2 regions of the Mesorhizobium sp. WSM2240 genome follow, and region 1 is predicted to be linked to the other one. Evidence: predicted binding sites of a transcription regulator. Region 1 holds the regulator's gene; the other holds the start of a gene.
What was found. Region 1 encodes PhoB, which activates phosphate uptake and scavenging genes when phosphate is short. Its sites were predicted from a motif close to TGTCATNNANCTGTCAT; they were not measured.
Positions count from the first base shown of each region.

Region 2: the regulator PhoB is predicted to act here: its motif matches at 2,496-2,512, upstream of ABVK50_RS08765 (RNA degradosome polyphosphate kinase).

Region 1 covers NZ_CP159253.1:4,580,319-4,585,102, forward strand. The annotation lists gene ABVK50_RS22655 (sugar ABC transporter permease) at 1-75, opposite strand, end outside; gene xylF (D-xylose ABC transporter substrate-binding protein) at 185-1,228, opposite strand; gene ABVK50_RS22665 (hypothetical protein) at 1,259-1,429, shown strand; gene ABVK50_RS22670 (ROK family protein) at 1,407-2,648, shown strand; gene phoB (phosphate regulon transcriptional regulator PhoB) at 2,655-3,344, opposite strand; gene phoU (phosphate signaling complex protein PhoU) at 3,369-4,076, opposite strand; gene pstB (phosphate ABC transporter ATP-binding protein PstB) at 4,099-4,784, opposite strand, start outside.
Region 2 covers NZ_CP159253.1:1,823,691-1,828,474, reverse strand. The annotation lists gene ppx (exopolyphosphatase) at 1-224, opposite strand, end outside; gene ABVK50_RS08765 (RNA degradosome polyphosphate kinase) at 224-2,428, opposite strand; gene ABVK50_RS08760 (zinc-finger domain-containing protein) at 2,586-2,828, shown strand; gene ABVK50_RS08755 (FAD-dependent monooxygenase) at 2,849-4,066, shown strand; gene ABVK50_RS08750 (TIGR02117 family protein) at 4,074-4,745, opposite strand.

The sequences.
Region 1 (4,784 bases):
GAGGAAGCGGGCAACAGGCCCAATCTCGGACGCGCGGGCGCGGTCCGCCTGCGCAGTCGAGGTCACCTCGGTCATGACATTCCTCCCGCCGGCATGCCGTCTCGCGCGGATCACCGGACAATTTTCAGCTTAACGAAACGCCGCGGTTTTCGTCAAACCGCGGCGTCGACTTGTTTCTCGAAGCTCAGTCGCAGGCCGGCACTGTACCGGCGCCGACACCCTGGCAGACCACTTCCTTGGTGACCCACCCCGCGTCGATGACGACGTTCAGGTTGTCCTTGGTGATGGCGACGGGCGCCAGGAACACCGAGTTCATCTCGACGCCGGCGGGGCCGCCGCTGAACTTGACGACATTCGGGATCGCATCCATGGCCGTGCCATCGGCGAGCTGCGAAGCGATTTCAGCCGCGGCCTTGCCGAGTTCGCGCGAGTCCTTCCAGACCGAGACGGTCTGCGTGCCGAGCGCGATGCGGTTCAGCGCGGCATGGTCGCCGTCCTGCCCCGAAACCGGAACCGTGCCTGCCAGGCCCTGCGCCGAAAGCGCGGCGATTGCGCCGCCGGCCGTGCCGTCATTGGAGGCGACGACCGCGTCGACCTCGTTGTTGTTGGCGGTCAGGAACTGCTCCATATTCTTCTGCGCGTTGGCGGGCAGCCAGCCATCGGTATAGGCCTCGCCAACATTCTTGATCTTGCCGGCATCGATTGCTTCCTTGAGCACTTCCATCTGGCCGTCGAACAGGAAATCGGCGTTCGGGTCGGAGGCCGAACCCTTGATGAAGACGTAGTTGCCTTCCGGCTGCACCTTGAACACTTCCCTGGCCTGCAGGCGGCCGACTTCCTTGTTGTCGAAGGTCAGATAGAAAGCGTCCTTGTTTTCGATCAGGCGGTCGTAGCCGACCACCGGAATGCCCTCGGCGACAGCCTTCTCGACGGCAGGGGCAATCGCGCTCGAATCCTGCGCCAGGATGATCAGCGCGTTGGCGCCCTGGCTGATCAGGCTTTCCACGTCGGTTAGCTGCTTGCTCGGATTGGATTGCGCATCGGCCGAAATGTACTTGTCGCCGGCCGCCTCGAGGGCAGCCTTGATCGCAGCCTCGTCCGTCTTCCAGCGCTCTTCCTGGAAATTGGACCAGGATACGCCGATGATCTTGTCCTTCGCCTCGGCCACTGCCGCCAGCGATACGGTCATCGCCACACCCGCCAGAATGGCGGTTGCAAATCTTTTCATGATTTCCTCCCTGCGCGCCCGGAGGCGCAAATGAACTTCGTCCGAAGCCCTTTTTTTCGAGCCTCGAAAAAAAGAATGACGCATGCGGCGACTTCTGTCAATATTCTTGCGGCGCTGTTGACGGCCCCCATGCTGAAAGGGAAGGTCCATCGGGTTGCCGCGGGAGGAATGCTGAAAGATGTCGGTTGGAATTCGCCATGACGATTTGCGCAAGCGCAACCGCGCAATGGTCATCACGGCCGTGCGCCGTGCCTTCCAGCCATCGCGCACCGAGATAGCCCGCGCCACCGGCCTCAGCCACTCCACAATCTCGGCGATCTCATCCGACCTGATCGAGGAAGGGATTCTGGCCGAGACCAAAAGCGGCGAGACGGTTTCGCTGAAGCGCGGACGGCCGCAGGTCGCGCTCGCGCTGAAGCCGGAAGCGGCGGCCGTCGTTACAATCGTCGTGGCGCTGAACTTTCTCTCTGTGGCGGTCGTCGATTATGCCGGGGAGACGGTCACCAGCGAGCAGCGCAAGCTGTCGACACTGACCCTGCCCGAGGAAGAGCTGATAGGCGAATGCCTGGCCATGGTGCAGCGGCGGCTGAATGAGGCGGCCGGTAGGCGCATCATGCGTACGGTCCTCGCCGTGCAAGGCACGACCGACGCCGGACGGCGCACAATGCTGTGGTCGCCGATCACGCCGCATGCCGGCATCGCTTTCGCAGACCGTCTCGAAGGCGCGTTCGATATTCCAGTGACCGTAGAGAACGACTGCAATATGATCGCCGAGGCGCTGAAATGGCGCGATCCCGAGCGCTACCGCGACAATTTCATCGCCATACTGCTTTCGCACGGCATTGGCATGGGGCTGGTGCTGAAGGGCGAGCTGTTCACCGGCACGCAATCCTCCGGCGGCGAGTTCGGCCACATGATCCACCGTCCCGACGGCGCGCTTTGCCGGTGCGGGCGTCGCGGCTGCGTCGAGGCCTATGCCGGCAATTACGCGATCTGGCGCGCCGCCCGCCAGTCGAGCGAAGACGAGGAGCCGGTGGCCGACATCAGCGATGCCGATATGAAGGCGCTGGCAGCCGCCGCCCGCGCGAAGGAGGGGTCGGAGCGCGAGGCGTTCCGCAAGGCTGGCGAGGCGATCGGCTTTGGCCTCGGCAGCCTGTTCGCGCTCATCGACCCAGCGCCGGTGGCGGTCGTCGGCATCGGCGCCGCCGCCTTCGACCTGATCGAGCCGCATCTGCGCGAGGCGATCGCCAGGACAGCCGGTGGCCAGCACTCGGGCGCGATCTCCTTCGCGGTGGAACCGGACGAGGTGCCGCTGATCCGCGAAGGCTGCGCCATGCGCGCGCTGACCTTCATCGACCAGGAAATCTTCGCTACCGGTGCGCCGGCCGAGACGTCTGCGAAGGCGCGCGAACTGGCCTAAAGCGCGCTATTCCTCGCGAATGGCGTAGCCGGCGCCGCGAATGGTGCGGATGACATCCGGCATGCGGCCGGTGTTGACCGCCTTGCGCAGCCGCCCGACATGCACGTCGACGGTGCGTTCGTCGATATAGATCGTCTCGCCCCAGACATTGTCGAGCAATTGCCCGCGCGAGAAAACACGGCCCGGATGCCGCATCATGAATTCCAGCAGCCGGAATTCGGTCGGCCCGAGCTTGACCTCGCTCTTCTTGCGGTAGACCCGGTGCGCCTCGCGGTCGAGCACGATATCGCCGACCTTGAGCACGCTGGACAGCACTTCCGGCTTTGCCCGCCGCAGCAGCGCCTTGACGCGCGCCATGAATTCGGGCGTCGAGAACGGCTTGACCAGATAATCGTCGGCGCCGGTGGCGAGGCCCCTGACGCGGTCGCTTTCCTCGCCGCGCGCGGTCAGCATGATTATCGGCAGGCGCTCGGTTTCCGGCCGCATCCTTAGCCGGCGACACAATTCGATGCCCGAAAGCGCCGGCAGCATCCAATCCAGCACCAGCAGGTCGGGCACGTTCTCCTGCAGCCTTATCTCGGCCTCGTCGCCGCGCGCCACGATCTCGACCTGGTAACCTTCGGATTCCAGATTGTAGCGCAGGAGCACGCCCAGCGGCTCCTCGTCTTCCACAACCATGATTTTCGGAGCGATCATCGATGAAATCCCAATGACAATTGCCTATTCGGCCGACACCGTCTGCGTGGTCTCGTCGAACTTCGGCCGGTTGGAAGGCAATTGCGAGCCGGTCATGACGAAATAAGCGTTCTCCGCGATGTTGGTGACGTGGTCGCCGATCCGCTCGAGGTTCTTGGCGCAGAACAGAAGATGCGTGCAGGCGGTAATGTTGCGCGGGTCTTCCATCATATAGGTCAGCAGTTCGCGGAATACCGCCGTGTATTTCACGTCGATCTTCTCGTCGTCTGCGCGTAGCGCCTGCAAAGCCTGCGGTTCGCGAGCGACGTATTTGTCGACCACCGCCTGGACCTGCACGAGCACCAACTGAGCCATGGCGTCGATGCTGTGCGACAAGTCGCGCGGCGTCGCACTCTGGCCGACCGCGCTGACGCGCTTGGCGATGTTCTTGGCGAGATCGCCGATGCGCTCGAGGTCTCCCGCCATACGAATGGCGCCGAGCACCGCGCGCAGATCCTGCGCCATCGGCTGGCGCTTTGCGATCAGCGTGATGGCGCGGTCGTCGAGTTCGCGCTGTCTGGCATCCATGATCGCGTCGTCGGATATGACCCGCTGCGCCAGCGCGTTGTCGGACGCCAGAAGCGCCCGGATAGATGCGCCGACCATCGCGCCGGCAAGATCGCCCATGTCACGGATCAGACGGTCGACATGCCCAAGTTCCTCGTCGAAAGAGGCAACGGTGTGCTCACCCATTCTATGGTCCTCGCCTTGGCACTCAGCCGAACCGGCCGGTGATATAGTCTTGCGTCCGTTTGTCGTCGGGATTCGTGAACATCTTTTCGGTCGCGTCCTCTTCGACGAGATAGCCGAGGTGAAACATCGCGGTGCGCTGCGAGACGCGGGCCGCCTGCTGCATCGAATGGGTGACGATGACGATCGTGTAATTCTCGCGCAATTCGTCGATCAATTCCTCGACCCTGGCCGTGGCGATCGGATCGAGCGCCGAGCACGGCTCGTCCATGAGGATCACCTCGGGCGAAACGGCGATGGCGCGCGCGATGCACAGGCGCTGCTGCTGGCCGCCGGAAAGGCCGGTGCCGGATTCGGAGAGGCGGTCCTTCACTTCGTTGAACAGGCCGGCTTTCTTCAGGCTCGATTCAACGATCCCGTCCAGTTCCGACTTGTTCTTCGCCAGGCCGTGGATGCGCGGTCCGTAGGCGATGTTCTCATAGATCGACTTCGGAAACGGATTGGGCTTCTGGAACACCATGCCGACGCGGGCGCGCAGTTCGACCACGTCGATCTTCGGATCATAGACATCCTCACCGTCGAGCGTGATCTTGCCCGACACCCGTGCGATATCGATGGTGTCGTTCATCCGGTTGAGACAGCGCAGGAAGGTCGACTTGCCGCAGCCGGACGGGCCGATCAGCGCCGTCACCTGGTTCTGGGGAATGTCGA
Region 2 (4,784 bases), 2.8 Mb from region 1:
CGGAAGCGGCGGAACTCCTCGATGGCGCGGGTTACCGCTTCCGGATCGAGCTTGCCGGTCGAAACGATGCCGCGGCCGAGACCAGCCAGCATCTTTTCGTTGAACAGAACGGTCGGCGAACGGGCGATGCCCTCATAGATGACGAGGCGGATCGAGTTCGATCCGATGTCGATGATCGACAGCGGCCGGCGATTCTGCAGCCGGCCCTGGGATTGGGCGATCATCAGTCGACGGACGCGATGGATTTCTTGCGGCGCTTGAACTGCGCAATGCGCTTGGGCGCATGCGACTTCAGCGCGTCACCCCGTCCCGAAAGGCTAGGATTGGTCATGAAATATTCCTGCGCGTTGAACGGTTCTTCGCCCTCATCCAGCGTCACGCGCCGCGAGGTACCGTCAGCCAATACTTCGAAACTTTGCTGGTTGTCCATAATGTTGCCGAGCATGATCTGGCCGAGCACCTGTTCGTGCACAGTCGGGTTGGTGATCGGCACCATGGCCTCGACTCGGCGGTCGAGATTGCGCGGCATCAGGTCGGCCGAGCTGATATAGACGATCGCCTCGTCCGAAGGCAGACCATGGCCGTTACCGAAGCAGTAGATGCGGCTGTGCTCGAGGAAGCGCCCGACGATCGACTTGACCCTTATGTTTTCCGACAGGCCGGGTACCTGCGGTCTCAGGCAGCAGATGCCCCGAACCACAAGGTCGATTTCCACCCCGGCGCGGCTGGCGTCGTAAAGTGCGTCGATTATAACGGGATCGACCAGCGAGTTCATCTTCATCCAGATGCGCGCCGGATGACCTTCACGCGCATGCGCTATTTCGTCCGAGATATGCTGGAGAATGCGGCTTCGGAGCGTAAACGGCGAAATCGCAAGGCGCATTTCCCCGGCAGGTTCGGCATAGCCGGTGATGAAATTGAACAATTGCGCCACATCACGGGCAATCTTCGGGTCGGTGGTGAAGAAGGACAGGTCGGTATAGATGCGCGCCGTGATCGGGTGGTAGTTGCCCGTTCCGAGATGGACGTAGTTGCGCAGGCGGCCGTCCTCGCGGCGAACCACCAGCGATATTTTCGAGTGGGTCTTCAGTTCCAGGAATCCAAACACCACCTGCACGCCGGCGCGTTCGAGGTCGCGCGCCCAGCGGATGTTGGCTTCCTCGTCGAAGCGCGCCTTGAGCTCGACCAGCGCCGTCACCGACTTGCCGGCTTCGGCCGCATCGATCAGTGCGCGCACGATGGGGCTGTCGTTGGAGGTGCGGTAGAGCGTCTGCTTAATCGCCACCACTTCCGTGTCAGCGGCGGCCTGGCGCAGGAACTGCACGACCACATCGAAGGATTCGTAGGGGTGATGGACGATGATGTCCTTCTCGCGGATGGCGGCGAAGCAGTCGCCGCCATGCTCGCGGATGCGCTCCGGAAAACGTGGATTGTAGGGCGGGAACTTCAGGTCGTCGCGAGGCACGGCGACGATCTCCGAGATCTGGCTGAGCGCCAGCGGGCCGGTCAGCACGCTGATGCGCCCGGCGGCAACGCCAAGTTCGCCGGCCACGAAGTCGCGCAATTCCCATGGCATCTGCGCGTCGAATTCGATGCGGATGACCGAACCGCGCCGCCGCCGCTTGAGCGCCGTTTCGAAGAGCTGCACCAGATCCTCGGCCTCTTCCTCGACCTCGATATCGCTGTCTCGGATGATGCGGAAAGTGCCCGACCCCCTTACCTCGTAGCCCGGGAACAGCTTGCCTATGAAGACGCCGACGGTTTCCTCGATCGGGATGAAGCGGACCGCGCCCTTGCGGTCGGGCAGCCTGATATAGCGCTTGAGGGCGACGGGCAGGCGCAGGAGCGCCGTCATCTGCTCGCTATTCTTGCGATGGCGAAGCTGCAGTGCAATCGAGAAGCCGAGATTGGGAATGAACGGGAACGGGTGCGCCGGGTCGATTGAAAGTGGCGTCAGAACCGGAAAAATCTGTTCCAGAAAATGGTCTTCCAGCCAGCTCTTTTCGTCCTTGTTCATCGCCTCGGCGGTGACGATCTCGATGCCTTCCTTCTTGAGAAGGCCCATCAGAACCGACAGGCTTTTCTGCTGGTCCTCCTGAAGGCGTCCGACTTCGAGCAGCAATTGCTCGAGCTGCTGTTCCGGAGTTCGTCCGTCATGGCTCCTGAGCGTGATGCCCTCGCGGATCTGGCCGGCGAGGCCCGCGACGCGGACCATGAAGAACTCGTCGAGATTGTCGGCCGAGATCGACAGGAAGCGCACGCGCTCCAGTGCCGGATGGTTCGAGTTGAGCGATTCCTCCAGCACCCGCCGGTTAAACTGCAGCCAAGAGAACTCGCGGTTGACGAACCGGTCGGGATTGCCCAACCGGGCGTCGCCGTCCGCCGCGACCGTGGTGAATTCAGACTGGACCGGTTTTAGCTCGTTCATTGTTTGCCGCTGCCCTTCATCGCTTCTCGGCCGTTATCCGGCTCAGCTTAGCTTCTGACAGGCTTTTGCGACAGTTTGATTTCACATGGCTTGCAAACGGATTGGCTATGCTGCAAGCGCTTGCTATGACGCGACGCGCAAGCGACAGGAGACGACGATGGCCGGCGGCACCATTCCCCACTTCCAGAACGATGCGGGCCATCCCGTCATCGAAATCGGCGTCAAGGAATTCATGTGCGTCGGCGCCAACCCGCCCTTCGACCATCCGCACGTGTTCCTGGACATGGGTAGCGACGACGAAAAGGTCTGCCCCTACTGCTCCACGCTCTTTCGGTTCAACAAGACGCTGAAGGCCGATGAGACCCGACCGGAAGGCAGTTTTTATCATCGCGCCGCCTGATCGGGCCACTTGGCCGTCCGGTGAACGGCGCACGCCCCGCTGACATCATCGTTGCCGGCGCAGGCATCGCCGGGCTTGCCGCCGCGCTGGCTTTCGCGTCGCGCGGCTTTTCCGTCCAGGTGTTTGAACGTGCGCCGCAGCTGGAAGAAGTCGGCGCCGGCCTCCAGCTCTCGCCCAATGCGACCCGCATCCTCGACCGGCTCGGCGTGCTGCCGGCGTTGCTGAAAACCGCAGTGCGGCCGAGCGCCGTTCTCTTGCGCGATGGCCGCACGCTCGCCGAACTTGCCCGGGTGCCGCTTGGCGAGGCCGCCGAAAAGCGCTGGCGCGCGCCCTATCTCGCGCTTCACCGCGCAGACCTGCAAAACACCTTGCTTTCACGGGTGCTCGAAACACCCAGCATCTGCTTGGTAACGGGCGCGGCCATAACCGGCGTTGCGCAATCAAGCGTCGGCGTCGCAGCGACGATCGCCGGTGAGGCTGGCCGCACCGAAGCAGGCGGTTTGCTGCTTGTCGGGGCCGACGGCGTCCGATCAGCGGTCCGGGCGTTTTTGGGCACGCCGCGCGAGAGCCGCTATTCGGGGGAAGTCGCCTGGCGAACCACCCTGCCTGCCGACAGCGCCGCCGGCCGGGCGCTGCGCGAAGCGGCTAGTCCCGAAGCGGTGGTCGCCTTCCTCCACAGCGGCTTCCACCTGATCGCCTATCCTGTACGCGGAGGCGCGGCAATCAACCTCGCTGCCTTCACGGCGAGCGACGGGCTTGCCGACAACCGGGCCGGCGCTGTGGACGTGGCACCGCTGCGGCACGCGATGCGCACCACCGCGCCGGCGCTCGCCCGGCTTGCCGACGAAGCCGGGCCTTGGACAGCTTGGCCCATCCATACGGTCGACCGTCGACCGCCATGGACCTTGCCCGACGGCGTGGCCCTGATCGGCGACGCAGCGCATGCGATGACGCCGTTCGCCGCCCAAGGGGCTGCGATGGCCATCGAGGACGCCTGGACACTGGCCGCCAACGTCGCCGCTGCTCCGGGCGATCTCGCGAGCGCGCTTTCCAGATGGGAAGCCGAGCGACGCCCGCGCGTCGAAAAAGTCGCGCGGCGCGGCGCCTTCAACCGTTTTGCCTGGCACGCATCGGGGCCGGTTGCGCTCGCGCGCAACCTCGTGCTGAAGACCCGCCCGCCCGAAAAACTCGCTGTCGACCTCGACTGGCTCTACGGCTGGGAGCCGCCGGAACTGTAGTCCTTGGTCAATTGTGGAGCCGCAGCGATGCGGCCAATGTCACTGGGAGAGGGTTCCACCATCCGGTCCGCAGGCCCGCTTCGCGCAAGGCTCGCGCCGTCCAGGTATTGCAACCTAAAAATGCGTTGAAATACCCCTTCGCCTCGAAGAAGCGGTCATCTGAGCTGTATTCGGCGCCTGCAATGACGATCGGCCCGCCCTCTCCTCGCTCAAAGCTGTCTGCGATGAAGTCGATCAGCCGGACGAACTCGGCCTCGCTCACGTCGAAGCCAGTTACCGCCGGGTGCGGTTCGGCGATGTCGCCCGCCACGTCGACGTGCATGACCGAGCGGTCGAGCGTCAGCGCCTTGAGCACGGGCAGCGGCTTCAACTCGCTCCACGTCGGCGTTTCCAGATAGAAGGCGCGGCCGCCCCACCCGAAGATCAGCCAGCGGGCGTCCGAGTGTCCGGCAGGGACACCGGCATGCTCCAGGAATCCAAACTTTTCTCGGATGAAGGCATCGATGGAGACCGCGATATCGGTGTGGATCGGATTGGTCAGCACCAGGATACGCCGGGTTGTGTCGGTGCCCTCGGCTTCGGCGGCGGAAAAGATTGGGCGTGGGATAAGCATCCCCAAGGCAACCGACAACGCCGCGGCAAAGATCATCAGGAAGAACCGTCTTGCGATCTTTCTCATAATCCCCTGGACGAAGTACTATGTGAAGCGAGCCGCTGG